DNA from 2 places in the Bradyrhizobium sp. CCBAU 53415 genome. Region 1 is predicted to be linked to the other one. Evidence: riboswitches for the same ligand, from Rfam matches in the RefSeq annotation. Region 1 holds a riboswitch; the other holds the start of a gene.
The links. A riboswitch is a leader RNA that binds a small molecule or an ion and turns the genes downstream of it on or off. The one in region 1 is predicted to bind cobalamin.
Positions count from the first base shown of each region.

Region 2: another riboswitch for cobalamin. It lies ahead of metE (5-methyltetrahydropteroyltriglutamate--homocysteine S-methyltransferase); the one in region 1 lies ahead of XH87_RS32175 (energy-coupling factor ABC transporter permease).

Region 1 is NZ_LBJF01000027.1:871,321-879,287, reverse strand. It holds gene XH87_RS32190 (histidine phosphatase family protein) at 21-593, shown strand; gene cobT (nicotinate-nucleotide--dimethylbenzimidazole phosphoribosyltransferase) at 600-1,652, opposite strand; gene cobF (precorrin-6A synthase (deacetylating)) at 1,663-2,412, opposite strand; gene XH87_RS32175 (energy-coupling factor ABC transporter permease) at 2,459-3,136, opposite strand; cobalamin riboswitch at 3,174-3,392, opposite strand; gene cobA (uroporphyrinogen-III C-methyltransferase) at 3,438-4,169, opposite strand; gene XH87_RS32165 (cobyrinate a,c-diamide synthase) at 4,166-5,476, opposite strand; gene cobM (precorrin-4 C(11)-methyltransferase) at 5,476-6,258, opposite strand; gene XH87_RS32155 (cobalamin biosynthesis protein) at 6,255-6,623, opposite strand; gene cbiT (precorrin-6Y C5,15-methyltransferase (decarboxylating) subunit CbiT) at 6,620-7,801, opposite strand; gene XH87_RS32145 (cobalt-precorrin-6A reductase) at 7,812-7,967, shown strand, end outside.
Region 2 is NZ_LBJF01000001.1:171,850-179,816, reverse strand. It holds gene XH87_RS00660 (IS1182 family transposase) at 394-1,833, shown strand; gene metE (5-methyltetrahydropteroyltriglutamate--homocysteine S-methyltransferase) at 2,060-4,405, opposite strand; cobalamin riboswitch at 4,508-4,710, opposite strand; gene XH87_RS00650 (nodulate formation efficiency C protein) at 5,518-6,345, shown strand; gene XH87_RS00645 (hypothetical protein) at 6,922-7,104, opposite strand.

The DNA.
Region 1 (7,967 bases):
CAACTTCCTCGGAGATGAGCATGGAAGGCGAGACCTTCCTTTGGCTGATACGGCATGCGCCCGTCCGCGGCACCGCGGGGACGATCCATGCTGCCGATGCGGCGGCCGATCTCGGAGATCACGCGTCGTTGGTGGCCTTGCGGCACCGTCTGCCGCCGGATGGCGCCAGCTATGCCAGCCCGTCGCGGCGCACGGTCGAGACGGCGCGCGCACTGGGGCTCGAACCGGAATTGATGAGCGAATTCCGCGAGCAGGATTTCGGCGACTGGACCAGCCATCGTCACGACGAGCTCGCCGCGACCGGTGGCGATGCATATGCACAATTCTGGCGCGATCCGGCGAGTGGACGGCCGCCGAACGGCGAAAGCTTTGCGGATCAGGTCGCGCGCGTCCGGCAGGGCCTGTCGCGGATTGGCGACGGTTCAGCGACGCTCGTCGTGCATTCCGGCACCATCCGCGCCGCCCTCTGCATCGCGCTGGACCTGACGCCCCAGGCAGCCTTGCGCTTCGTGATCGATCCGCTGTCGCTGACCCGGATCGACCGGCTCGCGGCGGGCTGGCGAGTCGTCACGGTCAACCAGCGCGCGGCTTGAGCCGGATCAGGTCGGGCGATCCGGTACGTTGGCCTGCGCGAACGTCGCCATGCCATTGTGCAGGCTGCATGCGAGACGCACCAGCGGCAGCGCGATGGCCGCGCCCGATCCCTCGCCGAGCCTGAGATCGAGGCTGATCAGCGGCTGCACGTTCAGCGCGCGTAGCACCAGCCGATGCCCTTGCTCCGCCGATTGATGCGAGGCCAGCAGGAACGGCCGGCAGGACGGATTGAGGCGTGCCGCCGCCAGCGCCGCGACCGACACGATGAAGCCGTCGATCAACACGGGAATGCGGCGCTGCGCGGCCGCAATGATCGCGCCTGAAATCGCCGCGATCTCGAGGCCGCCGACGGCGCACAGGATCTCCTCGGCCGAGGCTCCGGCGACGCCGTGGCGTGCGATCGCCGCATCGATCACCCGCGCCTTGTGCGCGCGGCCGGCCGCATCGACGCCGGTGCCGCTGCCCGCGATCTCGTTGGCGCTCACACCAAGCAGGCTTGCCGCGATCGCCGCGGATGCCGTGGTGTTCCCGATGCCCATCTCGCCGAAGATCAGAAGATCGGGCTGACTGGTCTCGGCGCGCACCACCGCACGCCGGCCGGCCTCGAAGGCACAGGCCAACTCCACAGGCGTGAGCGCAGCCTCGACGCTGAAATCGCGCGTGCCGCTGCGTGGCTTGTCGGTGACGACGCCCGCCATCTGCTCCTGGGCCAGCGTGCCGGCGTCGACCACCTCCAGGCTCGAACCCAGTTCACGCGCCAGCACCGAGATCGCTGCGCCTCCGGACGCAAAATTCGCCATCATCGCGATCGTCACGGCTTGCGGATAGGCCGACACGCCCTGCGCGACGATGCCGTGGTCGCCGGCGAAGACGATGATCGGCACGCGTGCGGCACGCGGCTGCTCGGTCGCTTGCAGGCCCGCAAGCTCGATCGCGAGTTGCTCGAGCCGGCCGAGCGCGCCGGTGGGCTTCGTCAGTTGCGCCTGCCGCGCCAATGCCGCCTCGCGATGGACCGCGGAGACCTCCGGGCAGTTCTGATAAATCCATTCGGGAAGCATGCTGCCTCGCCTATCCCCTGCGCTTGAGAATATAGCTGTCCATGATCCAGCCGTGCCGCTCGCGCGCCTCCTGCCGTGCGGTGACGATGCGCGAGCCCACGTCCGCGAGCCGACCGGACATCAGGATCTGATCGGGCATGCCGAGATAGGCACCCCACCAGATGTGGAGCCCGGTCGGATCGAGCGACTGAAATGCCGTGCCGCCGTCGAGCATCACCACGACGGTATCGACTCCCTGCGGCCAGCCGCGTTCGCCCAAGCGCCGCCCCGTCGTGACCAGGAACGGCTCGCCGACGTCGTTGAGCGGCAGTGCATGCGCCGCGCATAGCGCCTGGATCGAAGTGATGCCGGGCACGACTTCGATCTTCGGCAAGGGATCGAGCCGCCGCGCAATGCGCAGCGAGGAATCGTAGAGCGAGGGATCGCCCCAGATCAGCAGCGCAACCTTGCCTTCACCTTCGAGATGCCTCGCGATCGTCTGCGACCAGGTCGCGGCAACCGCATCGTGCCAAGCGTCTACGCCCTTGCGGTAATCAGCTTCGCCGGCATCGCGCACGGGAAGATCGAATTCGGCGATGGCTGTCTCGTCGCTGGTGAGCACGTCCGCGCAGATCGTTCGCCGGAGATCTGCGAGATCGGACTTCGCGGCGCCCTTGCGCGGGATCAGGACAAGATCGGCTGTGTTGATGGCGCGGATCGCGGCGCTCGTGAGCTGCTCGGGATCGCCGCAACCGATGCCTATCAGGGAGAGCGTGAGCATCGCGAGCGCGAAGGGCGGCCGCAGCGGCCGCCCATTCGCTTGTCTCTCAGGCAGCGTTGTGCAGACGCGGGGTGACGAGGCCGGGCGCGATGACACCACGCAGCGACTTCGCCAAGGCCAGCACAGCGAGATCGGCGAGCGGCTCGATCACGATGACCAGCGCGTAGGAGGCCGCGAAGGTCGCGATGTTGGCGAGGTTGCTCGCGGCAAAGCCGGAGCCATAGAGCGCCCAGAACGCCACCCAGGCGACCACGCCGGCCTGATAGGTCGTCGAGAGCGCCAGCGCCTGACGGTACTTCAAATCGACATAGGCGGTGTTGCGCGAAATGATCCGCGTCGCGATCGCCTGGATCGCGAACAGCGGCACCAGCAGCGTCGTGACGTTCATGCCGTATTGCGGCAAGTCGGTCGGCACGAAGAAGATGCCCTGGAGCAGGAGGCCGAGTGCGAGGCCGAAGGCCGCGGGCGCAGCACCAAACAGCAGGAACAAGGTCGAGCCGAGGATGAAGTGCACTTCGGAGACGCCGACCGGGAAATGCGGCAGGACCTGAAAGAAGGTGAAGACGAGGCCCGTGGTGGCCAGCGTGCGCGCCGCGAACGAGCCGACGCCCTGCTCGCGGACGGTTTCGGCCGCCAGCTTCAGCGCAATGCCGCCTGCGGCGATGCCGGTTGCGTAACTCAACACGAGCTTGGCGCCCGTCACTACTCCGGGTTCGATATGCATGGCTCAATTCCTTCCTGCCGTCACACCCGACGGCCTTGGCCTCAAAACGTGCAGGGCCGGTCTCCTGGCTCGCGGGTCACTGGGTTCTCCGGCCTTCCCGAACCTTTCGGCCCAGTGGCTGATAGGAGCCCCTCACCGCTTACAGTCGCGGGGGCGGCTGGGGTTTTGGGCGCCGCAACTGGGTCCGCCCACCCCCATTCCCGATTATGCTCCGGCGCTTTGCGCCGCGTCGAGCACCATGCCTCTCCTGTGTGCCCCTTTCGCGGAGCCGGCGTCAAGGGGCGAAGGGTGGCTGCGGCCGTCACGAGGGATAATCCCCTGCCAGCGCGCCGAACAGGATGACGGCGGCGGTGGACGCGGCGCCGCCGCGCGCAAGCTGCTCGGCGAGCTCGGCAATGGTGGTGCGGACCAGCCGTTCGTCAGACCGCCCGAGGGATTCGGCGAACAGCGCCGGGGTGGTCGGGGCGAGGCCGTGCGCGATCAATCTTGCGGCAAGCGCCGGAAAGGTGCGCCGGCCCATATAGACCACGGTCGTCGCCTCAGGGTCCGCCAGCGCCGCCCAATTCAGGTTCTGCGGCAGCTCGCCGCTGACATCGGCACCGGTGATGAACTGCACCCGGCGGGAGGTATGTCGGCGGGTCAGGGGAATGCCGGCCTGGGCTGCGGCGACGCAGGCGGATGTGACACCGGGAATGATCTCGTAGCCGATGCCCGCCTCGCGCAGCGTCTCCAGCTCCTCCTCGAGCCGGCCGAAAATGCCGGCATCGCCCGACTTCAGCCGTACGACGCGGGCGCCGGTTCCGGCATAGTCGACCAGGAGACGGTTGACATGGTGCTGCTTGGTCGAGGGCCGCCCCGCCCGCTTCCCCACCGCGACGAGATTGGCGCCGGGCCGGGCGAGATCGAGGATCGCGCCGGAGGCGAGGTCGTCATAGAGCACGACGTCGGCCTCGCGCAGCCGCGCGGCCCCCCTCACCGTGAGCAGCTCGGGATGGCCAGGACCGGCGGAAATGAAGGAGACGAATCCGCTCACCGGTCCTCCGCGATCAGATGGAAGAATGTGCCGGTGGCGCGGCCGCGCTGCGAGCCGGTCTCGGCGATGACGGCGCCCGTCGCATCGTGCACGACCGCCAGCGGCGCATCAGGCTGCGCGACGATCGTCGAATAGTGGAACTCGTGGCCGCGCAGGCGTGCACCGGCCTGATGTCCCGGCATCGGGGATGCGAGCGTGGCGAGACGATAACCAAGATGCATCCGCCGTTTGGCAAAGCTCGTCTCGAGGCCAAGCAGGCCCGCCATCTCATGGCGGACGCCGTCGGCATCGGTCAAAGCAGCTCCCAGCACCATATAGCCTCCGCACTCGCCATGCACCGGCCGTGTCTCGGCGAACGCGCGCAGGCCGCTGCGAAAGCGCGCATTGGCCGCGATCTTGCCGGCGTGCAGCTCGGGATAGCCGCCGGGAAGCCAGCAGACGTCGGCGCTCGCGTCAGGCGCTTCATCGGCGAGCGGAGAGAATGTCGAGATCTCGGCGCCCGCCGCGCGCCAGGCTTCCAGCATATGCGGATAGACGAAGGAGAATGCCGGATCGCGGGCCAGCGCGATGCGCTGGCCGGGCGGCGTCACATTCAGACCGTTCGCCGCAGGTTGCGGCGACCATTTGGCTGCCGATTGCAACACCACATCGAGATCGACGTGCTCGGCAATAAAGCGCGCGGCCTCGTCGATCAGCTTGCCGATCTCCGCCTGCTCCTCGGCCTGCACCAGGCCGAGATGCCGCTTCGGCAGGCTGATCTCGGCATGACGCGGCAGCGCGCCGAACACGGCGATTCCTGCATCGTTGAGCGCACGCCGCACGAGATCTTCATGACGCGGGCTGGCGACACGGTTGAGCACGACGCCCGCAAGGCGCACGCCGGCGCGATAATCGCGAAGGCCTGCGGCGATCGCCGCCGCAGTCTGCGCCTGGCCAGAGGGATCGATCACCAGAACCACCGGCCAGCCGAGCAACTCCGCAATATCAGCGGTGGCACCGGTGCCGGAGACACCGCGTGCGGCAACACCGTCGAACAGGCCCATCGATCCCTCGGCGAGCACGACATCGGCGTCGGCACCGCGGCTGACGAGATGCGCGATGCCTGCGCGGTCCATCGCCCAGCTGTCGACATTGACGGAGGCGCGTCCCGTGGCGGCAGCGTGAAAGGCGGGATCGATGTAGTCGGGGCCGCTCTTGAAGCACTGCACGTTCAATCCGCGATGGCGCCAGGCGCGGGCAAGCGCCAGCGTCAGCGTCGTCTTGCCAACACCGGAGGCCGGCGCGGAGATCACGAGCCCTGCGGGCATCACGATGCCTCCGGAAAACGCGGCTCGGCGCCCATGGGCCGATAGCGACGATCGTAGTCGGCGGCGTAGAGGCGGCTCTCGTCAAAATCCGCCGAGCCCAGTGTCCGGCCGACCAGGATCAGAGCGGTGCGCTCCATCTCCGTACCGACGGCCGCATCGAGCGAGCCGAGCGTGGCACGAACGATGCGCTCGTCCGGCCAGCTCGCGCGCCAGACAATTGCGACGGGGCAGTCCGCGCCATAATGCGGCGTGAGCTCGGCGACGACCTTGTCGAGCAGGTGAATCGACAGATGGACCGCGAGCACCGCGCCGGTCGCGGCGAATGCGGCAAGCTTCTCGCCTTCGGGCATTGCGCTGGCCCGCCCCGGCGTGCGCGTCAGCACGACCGTCTGGGCAAGACCGGGCAGCGTGAGTTCAGCCTCCAGCGCCGCGGCAGCAGCTGAGAACGACGGCACGCCCGGCGTCACCGAAAAGGGAATGCCGAGCGCGCGCAAACGGCGGATCTGCTCGCCCATCGCCGACCAGATCGAGAGGTCGCCGGAATGCACCCGTGCCACATCCTTGCCTGCCGCATGCGCGGCGGCGATCTCCGCTATGATCCCGTCGAGCGACAGCGGCGCGGTATTCACGATGCGCGCACCGGGCGGGCAATGCGCCAGCACGCCCTCCGGCACCAGCGAGCCGGCATAGAGGCAGACCGGAGAGGCAGCGATCAGATCGCGGCCGCGCAGCGTCAATAAATCGGCAGCGCCAGGCCCAGCGCCGATGAAATGCACCGTCATGCGCCGTCTCCTTCCGCGATTGCGGCAGTGGCCGAGCGATCCTGCGAGACTACACGCGTCGCAATCAGCCGCGCGCGAGGACCGGCGGCAGCAAGGGCCGCAGCTTCGGCTACCGATCCGGTGCCGAACTTTTCCACGACGAGCTTTGACTGCGTCCGCGTGTCGACACCAGACAGCACATCGGCCGGAACGGCCTTGATCGGCACACCACATTCGCGTGCGAGCTGCTTCAACACCTCTGCGTCGGCCTTGTCGCTGACTGTCGCCACCGCCGCGAGGCCTTCCGGACCGCCGGCCGCCAGCAGTGCCTCGCGCAGCGAAGCCAGCGAGACATCCTTCTTGAATCCGAATCCCGCGACCTTCATCGGATCGCACTCCATTGCACCACGGGCCGCGTCGCTTCCCACGACCGGTAACGGCCGAGCGGGGCGGCATGGGCCATCTCCACCCGCATCAACTCGCCGCCGTGACGCTGGTGCAATTCGCCGAGCAGCGCTTCCGTTTCCAGCGTGACCGAATGTGCAACCAGCCGAGCGCCCGGCGCAAGTCGGGACCAGATCACAGCGAATATTGTACTATCAAGGCCGCCGCCGATGAAGACAGCATCCGGCGGGTCCTGCGCAGCAAGGGCTTCGGGCGCCTTGCCTGCAATGACGTGGATCCGATGCGCCAGTCCGAACGCCGCTGCATTGCTGCGAACGTTCGCGGCGCGATCTTCACGCAGCTCGATGGCGGTGGCCGTCCCACCACACAGCGCCCACTCCACCGAGATCGAACCCGAACCGGCGCCGACGTCCCACAGCCTTTCGCCGGGCCGCGGCGCCAGCGCCGAGAGGGCGAGCGCGCGCACCGGCCGCTTGGTGATCTGGCCGTCATGGACGAAGAGATCGTCCGATAATCCCGAACTGCGGGGAACGCCTTTGCCTCCCCGCGCCTGCACCGCCACCGCAACCAGATTGCCGGCAATATCCCCAGCAAAGAGATCGGCGCGATGCTGGTCGATCATTTCGCGTGGGCCGCCAAGCGCAGCGAGAGTCCACACGAGTGAGGCGCCCCATCCACGTTGCGTCAGCCACTTCGTGAGATCGCCGACCGCCGTTGCGTCGCGCACCAGGCATATGATGCGTGCATCTTGCGCCAGATGCGGCACGAGACGCTCGAATGGCGCCGCATGAAGGCCGAGGCACACAACCGACTCGAGGCGCCAGCCCAGCCGCGCGGCCGCAAGCGAGAATGTCGACGGTGCGGAATGCGCGATCCATTCCCCGCCGTCGAGCTTCTCGGCGAGACTCGCGCCGGCGCCATGCCAGAACGGATCGCCGGAGGCGAGCACCACCGTCGGCCTGCCACTGCAGCTCAGCACGACATCCGCATCGAACGGCACCGGCCACGGCTGGCCGCGGCCGCCGACCTCCGCAAGCGCAAGGTGGCGCTCGCCACCGAACACGGTTTCAGCCTCGGCAAGCGCCTTTCGGCTTGCCTCGGACAGCCCGGCAAGGCCATCTTCGCCGATACCGATGATGGTCAGCCAGGGATCAGCCAAGGAATCACTCATGACACGCGCCCTCATTCTGGGCGGAACGGCCGATGCGAGCCTGCTCGCAGCGGAGATCGCGCGCGCCGGCGTCGACGCCGTCTATTCCTATGGCGGCCGCACCCGCGCGCCGGCCGACCAGCCGCTGCCGACTCGCATCGGCGGTTTTGGTGGC
Region 2 (7,967 bases), on a different contig from region 1:
CATCGGCGTGCGACGCTCATCTTCCTCGGTGCGGGGCTGTCGGCAACCGCTGCCAACGTGCTCATGAGCGACAAACCTTGGTTTAGATTTCTAAATCTCAGGCTGTACGGTCGCATACCACGGCATAATTGAGCTACGCTGAGCTTGTGCTTCAACTGGGCTCAGATTTTCGGCGAATGTCCTCGCCGTGATCGAACCGGCGGCTGTCCTCCCTCCGCCGATGGAGGTCTGCGTCAGCGTCGCTCCTCCAGACTTTCGCCCGGCCCGCTAAGCGGGGCCGGGCATTTTTTTGTGTTCCCACGGTTCCCTCGATTATCGAGAGCGCAAATGACCCTGGCTGCGTGAAAACGACGAGTCAGATAGGGATCGTCTGGGGGTTTTTGGAGACGATCAATGAATCGGTTCATTGAAGGGGCGGACCGAGCGCAATCGACGCTGTTGCCCGAATGCCTCGACGACTGGGTCGATGAGAGTAATCCGGTTCGCGCGGTCGATGCCTTCGTCGAAGCGCTCGATCTGGCAGAGCTGGGCTTCAAGGACGTCGAGCCTGCGGCAACCGGCCGGCCCGGTTATCACCCTGCGGCGCTGCTCAAGCTCTACATCTACGGCTATCTCAACCGCATCCAGTCGAGCCGCCGGCTGGAGCGCGAGGCGAGGCGCAATCTTGAGGTGATTTGGCTGTTGCAGCGGCTTTCGCCCGACGACAAGACGATCGCCGACTTTCGCCGCGACAACGGCCCCGCCATCAAGAAGGTGTGCGCGAAGTTCGTCGAGCTTTGCCGGCAGATGGGCTTGTTGATGAAGGCGAGCGTCGCCATCGACGGCTCGAAGTTCAAGGCGGTCAACACGCGTGACAAGAACTTCACGAAGGGCAAGGTCGAGCGCCGTCGCCAGCAGCTGGAGGAGAGCGTATCGCGCTATCTCGCGCAGCTGGACACCGCAGATCTGCAGGAGCCATCTGAGACTCTCGCCGCGAAGACGGCGCATCTGAAGGAGAAGCTCACCAAGCTCGCGAGCGAGATGCAGAAGCTCGAAGCCTGCGAACAGGCAATGCTGGCATCACCGGACCAACAGATCTCGCTGACCGATCCCGACAGTCGGTCCATGGCCACGAGTGGCCGCGGCTCCGGTGTCGTCGGCTACAATGTGCAGGTTGCCGTCGATACCGAGCACCACCTCATCATCGCGCACGAGGTGACGAATAGCGGCTCGGATCGTGCACAACTCGCCAACATGGGTAAACAGGCCAAGGCCGTGCTCGGCGTCGACAAGCTCGAGGCCGTGGCCGATCGCGGCTACTACACAGGCGAGGAGATCAAAGCCTGCGCCGACGCCGATATCGCTGTGACACTGCCGAAACCGAATACGACGGGCATGGAGGCGAAGGGCAAGTTCGGCAAGCACGACTTCGCATACCTGGCCAAGCAGGATGTATATCGCTGCCCGGCGGGCCAGTTGCTGGCGTATTGGCTTACAACAGTGGATGGCGAACGCACCATTCGGCGCTACGCCACGAAAGCTTGTGGAAGCTGCCCGCTTAAGGCGCGCTGCACCACGGCCAAGAACCGCGTCATCTCCCGTTGGGAACATGAACACGTCATGGAGGATGCCCAGAGGCGGCTCGACGCCGATCCTCAGGCGATGCGTCGCCGTCGCGAGACGGTCGAGCATCCGTTTGGCACACTGAAGATGCGCATGGGCGCGACGCACTTCCTGACGAAGCGGTTGCCGAAGGTCGCCGCCGAGATGGCGCTGCACGTGCTCGCCTACAATCTCACACGCGCAATGAACATCATGGGTGTCGGTGCGCTGATCGCGGCGATGCAGGCATGAGGCAGGAGCGCTGTCGTGCGCGTGCCGCCAACCTTTATCAATCGATCACAGTGACCAAGGGAAGCCAATGGACCGGCTTCCGGCACCTTGCCGGAAAATATGCCACTTTAGCGCCAGCTGGCCCTCACAGGGGCCGTTCACGGCCGCGTCACCCCGCGCTGAAGCGTTTTCACGCAACCAAGACCACAAGCGGATCAGCTTTGTCGAGAAGAGACCCAAGCCCGGATCAATGGCCTCGCGTATCGGATGCAGCGCGCAGTTCGCGGGCGGCAGCGACCATGTTCGCCAGCGCCGGCCGAACCTCCTCCCATTTGCGCGTCTTCAGGCCGCAGTCCGGATTGACCCAGAGCTGCGAATCCTGCAGCCGTGTCCGAGCCAACGCTATCAGCTTCTTGATTTCGCTCGTCTCGGGAACGCGTGGAGAGTGGATGTCGTACACGCCCGGCCCGATCTGATTTGGATATTCGTACTTCCTGAACGCCTCGAGTAGTTCCATTTTCGAGCGCGACGTCTCGATCGAGATGACATCCGCGTCCATTGCAGCGATCGCACCGATGATGTCGTTGAACTCCGAGTAGCACATATGCGTATGAATTTGCGTTTGATCAGCGACACCCGATGAGCAGATGCGGAAGCATTCCACGGCCCAGTCGAGATAAGCCGTCCAATCCGATCGGCGCAACGGCAATCCTTCGCGGAGTGCAGCTTCGTCGATCTGGATCATGGTCGCACCAGCATTCTCGAGATCGCGAACTTCGTCTCGGATCGCGAGCGCAATCTGGCGGCAGACCTCGCTTCTGGGAATATCGTCGCGAACAAAGGACCAGTTCAAGATCGTCACCGGTCCGGTCAACATCGCCTTCATCGGCTTCCTCGTTAGTGATTGCGCGTAGCGCCACCAGTCTACGGTGATCGGCTTCGGCCGCAAGACATCGCCAAACAGGATCGGTGGCCTGACGCAGCGCGAGCCGTAGGATTGCACCCATCCGTTCCTGGTAAATGCGAAGCCGGCGAGTTGCTCGCCGAAGTACTGCACCATGTCATTGCGCTCGAACTCGCCGTGCACGAGGACATCAAGACCGATGTCCTCCTGCCAACGTACGGCGCGCGCAGTCTCCTCCTTGAGGAACCTGTCGTATTGTTCGTCACTCATCGCGCCTCGCGCATGCGCCGCACGGGCATTCCGGACCTCTGTGGTCTGCGGAAACGATCCGATCGTCGTGGTAGGAAAAGCCGGTAGTCCGAAACGATTGCATTGGATCTCGGCACGACGGGCAAATGGGCTGGCGCGCCGGCGCATGGTTTGGTCGATCGCTCTCATCCGGACAGCGACATTGGCATCATGGATTTTCGGCGAGGTCCGGCGGACAGTCGCGGCGCATTCCGACTCGGCAAGAGCTTGCGCAACATTCTGGTCGCCTGCGAGTGCCCGCGCCAGGATCGCAAGCTCACGCATCTTCTGAACCGAGAAAGCAAGCCAGCTCTTGACGTCGGAAGCGAGCCCGGTCTCGAGTGCCACATCGACCGGCACATGAAGTAGCGAGCAGGATGGCGCGATCTGTACACGATCCTTGCCGAGCTTCGCAATCGCAGGTTCCAGCCGCTGGCGGAGCGACGACAAATTCGACCGCCATACATTCCGGCCGTCGACGACACCGAGCGACATGACGAGATCACTTCGGCCGCCAGCAATGATCTCATCCAATAACTCTGGCGCTCGAACCAGATCGAGGTGCAGTCCGGCAACTGGCAGGCTCAAGGCGGTGTCCAGATTGTCGCCGAGGTCGCCGAAATAGCTGGCAACCATGATCTTGATGGCCGGCCCCTCCTTGGCGAGCCGGTCATAGGCATGTAGCAAGGATTTTCGCGCCCCCTCATCCAGATCAAGAACCAGGCAGGGCTCGTCGAACTGGACCCAATTTGCCCCGCGTTTGGCTAATTCCTGCAGAACCTCGATATAGGCCGGTATCAGTTGATCCAGTAGTGAGAGTGGCTGGAAGGCAGGATCGGCACTCTTGCCGAGCTTTAGGAACGTGACCGGCCCGATCAGGACAGGGCGGGTCTGAAAGCCGAGGGCCTTGGCCTCCTCATACTCCTCGATCGGCTTGCGAGAGCACAGTCTGAAAGTCTGCCCGCGGTGAAACTCGGGGACCATGTAGTGGTAGTTGGTGTCGAACCACTTGGTCATCTCCTGCGCGGGTGCGCCAAATCTGCGCGGTCCGTGACCGCAACTCGCATCCTGCTCGTCGTATTGTAAACCGCGGGCCATGGCGAAGTATGTCTTGAGCGAAACGGGTTCGGCTTTCGAGGCGTAGATGTCCGGGATGGCCCCAACCATGACACTTGTGTCGAGCACCTGGTCATACAGCGAGAAATCGTTCGATGGAATGACCGTGACGCCGATGGATTTCTGACGAGCCCAGTTCGCGGCACGCAGGCCAGCTGCGTCCTCGAGCAACTGCTGTTCGCTGCTTTTTCCGGCCCAGTAGCTTTCGAGAGCGAGTTTGAGCTCGCGCCTTGGACCGATGCGTGGCGTTCCGAGCGTGGCAACCGGAAGGGAGAGAAGAGACATAGCGTTAACCCCATGTTGGGGGCAAAGGCCATGGCGGACGCAGGCAGGGGAAGTCGCGCGTGCGACGGCTGCTTGGCGCACCACCGGGACACCCCGCCCGTGGACGAATATATTGTCGGGGCAGGTCTCCTGGCTCGCGGGTCATCGCTGCTGTCCGGCCTTCCCGAAGCCGCGCAGGCTTCAGTGACATCGTTGGACAGCGGCTCGCCGCTCACAGTTGCGGGGGCAGCGCCGGCATTTTCACCGGCTTCCCTCTTAGCTCCGGATCAAATGGAAACCGGAGAACCTCGACGACTTGGATTATCGGCAAGAGAACTCTGCGGTCAACCTCTCAGATTATGTCTCAAGCTAATGCTGCGACATCTGCTACGCGAATGACCGTGCATCTCTATCGTTGACCTCGATATAAAGGCGTTCTCCAATCAGCGATATCGAAATGGTATCGGAGCTGCCTGCGCGTGCGTGTTGAATAGGCCCAAGACACCTGGCCAAAGCAAGCAACATACCCGGCGAGCACGTTGATTTGCGGTGCCAGCCAGACTTCACATGCTCGGCGATGATGATCGGCTTCGCGTCGTTCGCCATCGATACAAAGCGCACTTGACTGAGGCTGTTCTCGACTTCCGAGGCGCCGCATGTCGCCAAAGGAGCGCCAAACGCGCCATGACCCCGTGGCCGCAAGTGCCCAAAGGCATGGCAGAGATCGAAAAGCCCACATTCCGGCAACGGTACCGAACCAAACGGTTCAATGGCGGCAAACGCGCCGAATATCCGGTGCGTGACGATGATGCATAAGCCGCGATGGATAGGCTGAATGGAACGATCGAAACGTCCGCAAGTCGGAAAGTCGACAAAGAGGACACAAAAGCGGTGCGAATTGCCGTCTACTACCTGGCACGAACAATGCAAGTCCTCGGCATGCCCAGACTCCTCCTGCTGGGCATGTCCAGCACAGCAAATTGGGGCTGTCGCTGGCGACTGAAGTTAGCGGCGCGTGACATGAAGGGGAGCGCCTGGTCGCGCGGGACACCAGCGGTCGCCCCGTCGCGTCGCCGCTAACTTTTTTGCGCTCGCGCATAACAGGTTGAAGTTGCCCGCTTTGGAAGATGTGGATGAAACCAGATAGGCCGACGGTTCTGAAGAAAATGTCTGGAAGTCGCGCGCTATTATTTTGTCTCGGTCGATCCCTGATCTGCCTGGCCGTGCTGGCTGCGACGAGCAACAGGGTTTGCGCCAACGACAGCCCGCTTATCGAAAGAGTCAAGTCAACGTGGCGAGCGCAAAACGGTGAGACGATAGAACAAATTATCTCCAACGTCTCGAAGGTGGCACAGTTCGTCCCTCGAATGTGGGGCGTCGCTGAACTTGACCAAAATGAATATGTTTTCGTTTCGTGGACCAGGCACCAGGATGTTAAATCAGACGAACAGTACGCTATCACCTGGAAGGTCGCGCTCGACGGGACGATTGAACTTGCGTCGACCTATGCAAAGCCGATGGAATTGGGCTGGCGCGCCTTGGCGCTCTCGTTGATCGCCAGTGAAGTCAGGGATGGCGAAAGGGACGCAAATCTTCGCTTTCTGCATGACCCGACCAACTTCAACTTTGTGACGACCACGCAAGGCCGGCTCGGCGATCTTCTACGGCAGGGCCGCTGCACTATCGTTGAACCTGTTGGAGTGGACTACTTGCCGAAGCGGAATGACAAGCCGACCGAGAAAGGTGATCTGTGGCGCGTTTTGCTTTTGGTGAACTGTAATATCCCAGGGCCCCGTTATTTTACCCACAACGGGGTCATCACGTTCGAAAAGAGCGAAGGACAAGATTGGGAGCCGCAATCCTCCCTTGCCAAGCGTATCGCGGCCTTTCCTCCTGGCTCCTGGTTCGATCGCATGGAGCCAAAGGAACGCGAAGAGTTAGAGGGGCCAAGGCCTCAGTAAATGGTCGCGCAGAGCAACATCGCGCCGCAGCTCCTTCAGCGCCGAGCGCCTCGGAGCAACCGCAAGACATATGCGCTCTAAAGTCGCGCCGTTTGCGGCTCCGCAACAGTCCGCGAACCTCTCCCGCAGCCTTCAGGCCGTCATCGGAAAAGTCGGACAGCACGATTGCACTCGGCTCTTTCCGCGAGGAGTCGAGCTCAGCGGCGCGTGCCAGCTTGCGAGAGCCGGTTTGGCCCCGCCGCACCCCACGCGGTGAGAGGACACCAATCTGCGAGGGGGCCAGCTCTCGATGCTATTCTTCACGGGACCGGGCCTGGAGATGCCTCGGGCCCAAGCCCGATCTGGCGTGCGCCGCGCATCGCGCGACTGACTGGCACCTCAGGAGCGCGAGCATAGCGACGCCGAAGGCGGCACGCGGGACCGAGCGCTGCGAAGAAACCGATTAAGAGGATACCCGGGAACGGGGCAGTATCAGCGAGGCCGGCATACCCCCTGACGACGGGCCCTTTTTCCGAGTGGCCCCGGCAAGGTGCCGCGGAGCCGTGCGCGAGGCATCGGGACCGAATTGAGTCGGATCTAGATTTCCTCGCGCGCATTCGTCTGCGCGTCATAGATCCGGATTTGAAGCATGGGAAAACGCTTCTTTAGTTCTGCTCCACCTGCCCTGGCGCCGTCTCTGGTTGCGAATTTGGCTCTGAGTCGGCCATCCACTTCAAGCGCGTAAGGAGAGACCGGCAATTCACGGGTGGCTGTAACCATTTCGTTCTCATTGTGCGGTGAGGTGGTCGAGAATGATGCGTAGCGTGAGTCGGCCGAACCGCACCAGAGATACCTGCACGAGAGCGGTGATGGGCCAGTACATGTTGTGGATTGACGCCTCGCACTGAATGGCATCAGGATGGCCATTCGCGATCGTTCGAACAGGCGGGCGGCTTACCGCTTGCCCGGTGCGTATACGACAGAGCCACGGCTCGACATGGTTGCCCTTTCAAATTCCCTGGCGCAAACGTACGCCCTCACGCCGGGCTTGGTGGGTAAACCTCCACTTGTGATCATGGGCAAGCGTACTACGAAAGAGCGGCCGCCCGCCGCGCCGCCTGGGTCATGAACGATCCGGTCCCAGTACGAACGGGCGGCGGCACCACGAACGATTAGCGCGGAAGTGCGAAAAGCCACAATGCGATTGGCATCAACGACCATCCCGGCTGGCTCTACGAAAGAGGGCTCTGAGTTTTGCGCGGTTTGCGCAAACGATGCCGATTCATTTAACAGCGAGCGTTGAGCTGAACTCCGTGGCGCCTTGTCCAAATCTCAGAGGAGGCGAGACCAGATTTCTTTCGAACATCGGTCTTTTCGTGACAAGACTTTACGGCGAAATGTCATCGTCCTCGTTGAAACCGTCGGCAGCCTTCTGTCTGCCGATGGAGGTTGGCACGAAGATAGCAAGGTTGCTCCTCCACGCCTGACTTCCACTCGACCACCAAAGTTCACAGGCGCTTTGTTCTTCAAGCGCGGGAGAAACAGCGTTCCGAGTTTCGGCTTTCTCCTGCATCGCGACTTCGGCACTGAGCGATGGGTATCTCCTCCACAGGTCGAGAGGGTGCCCGCCCAGTGAGAGAGAC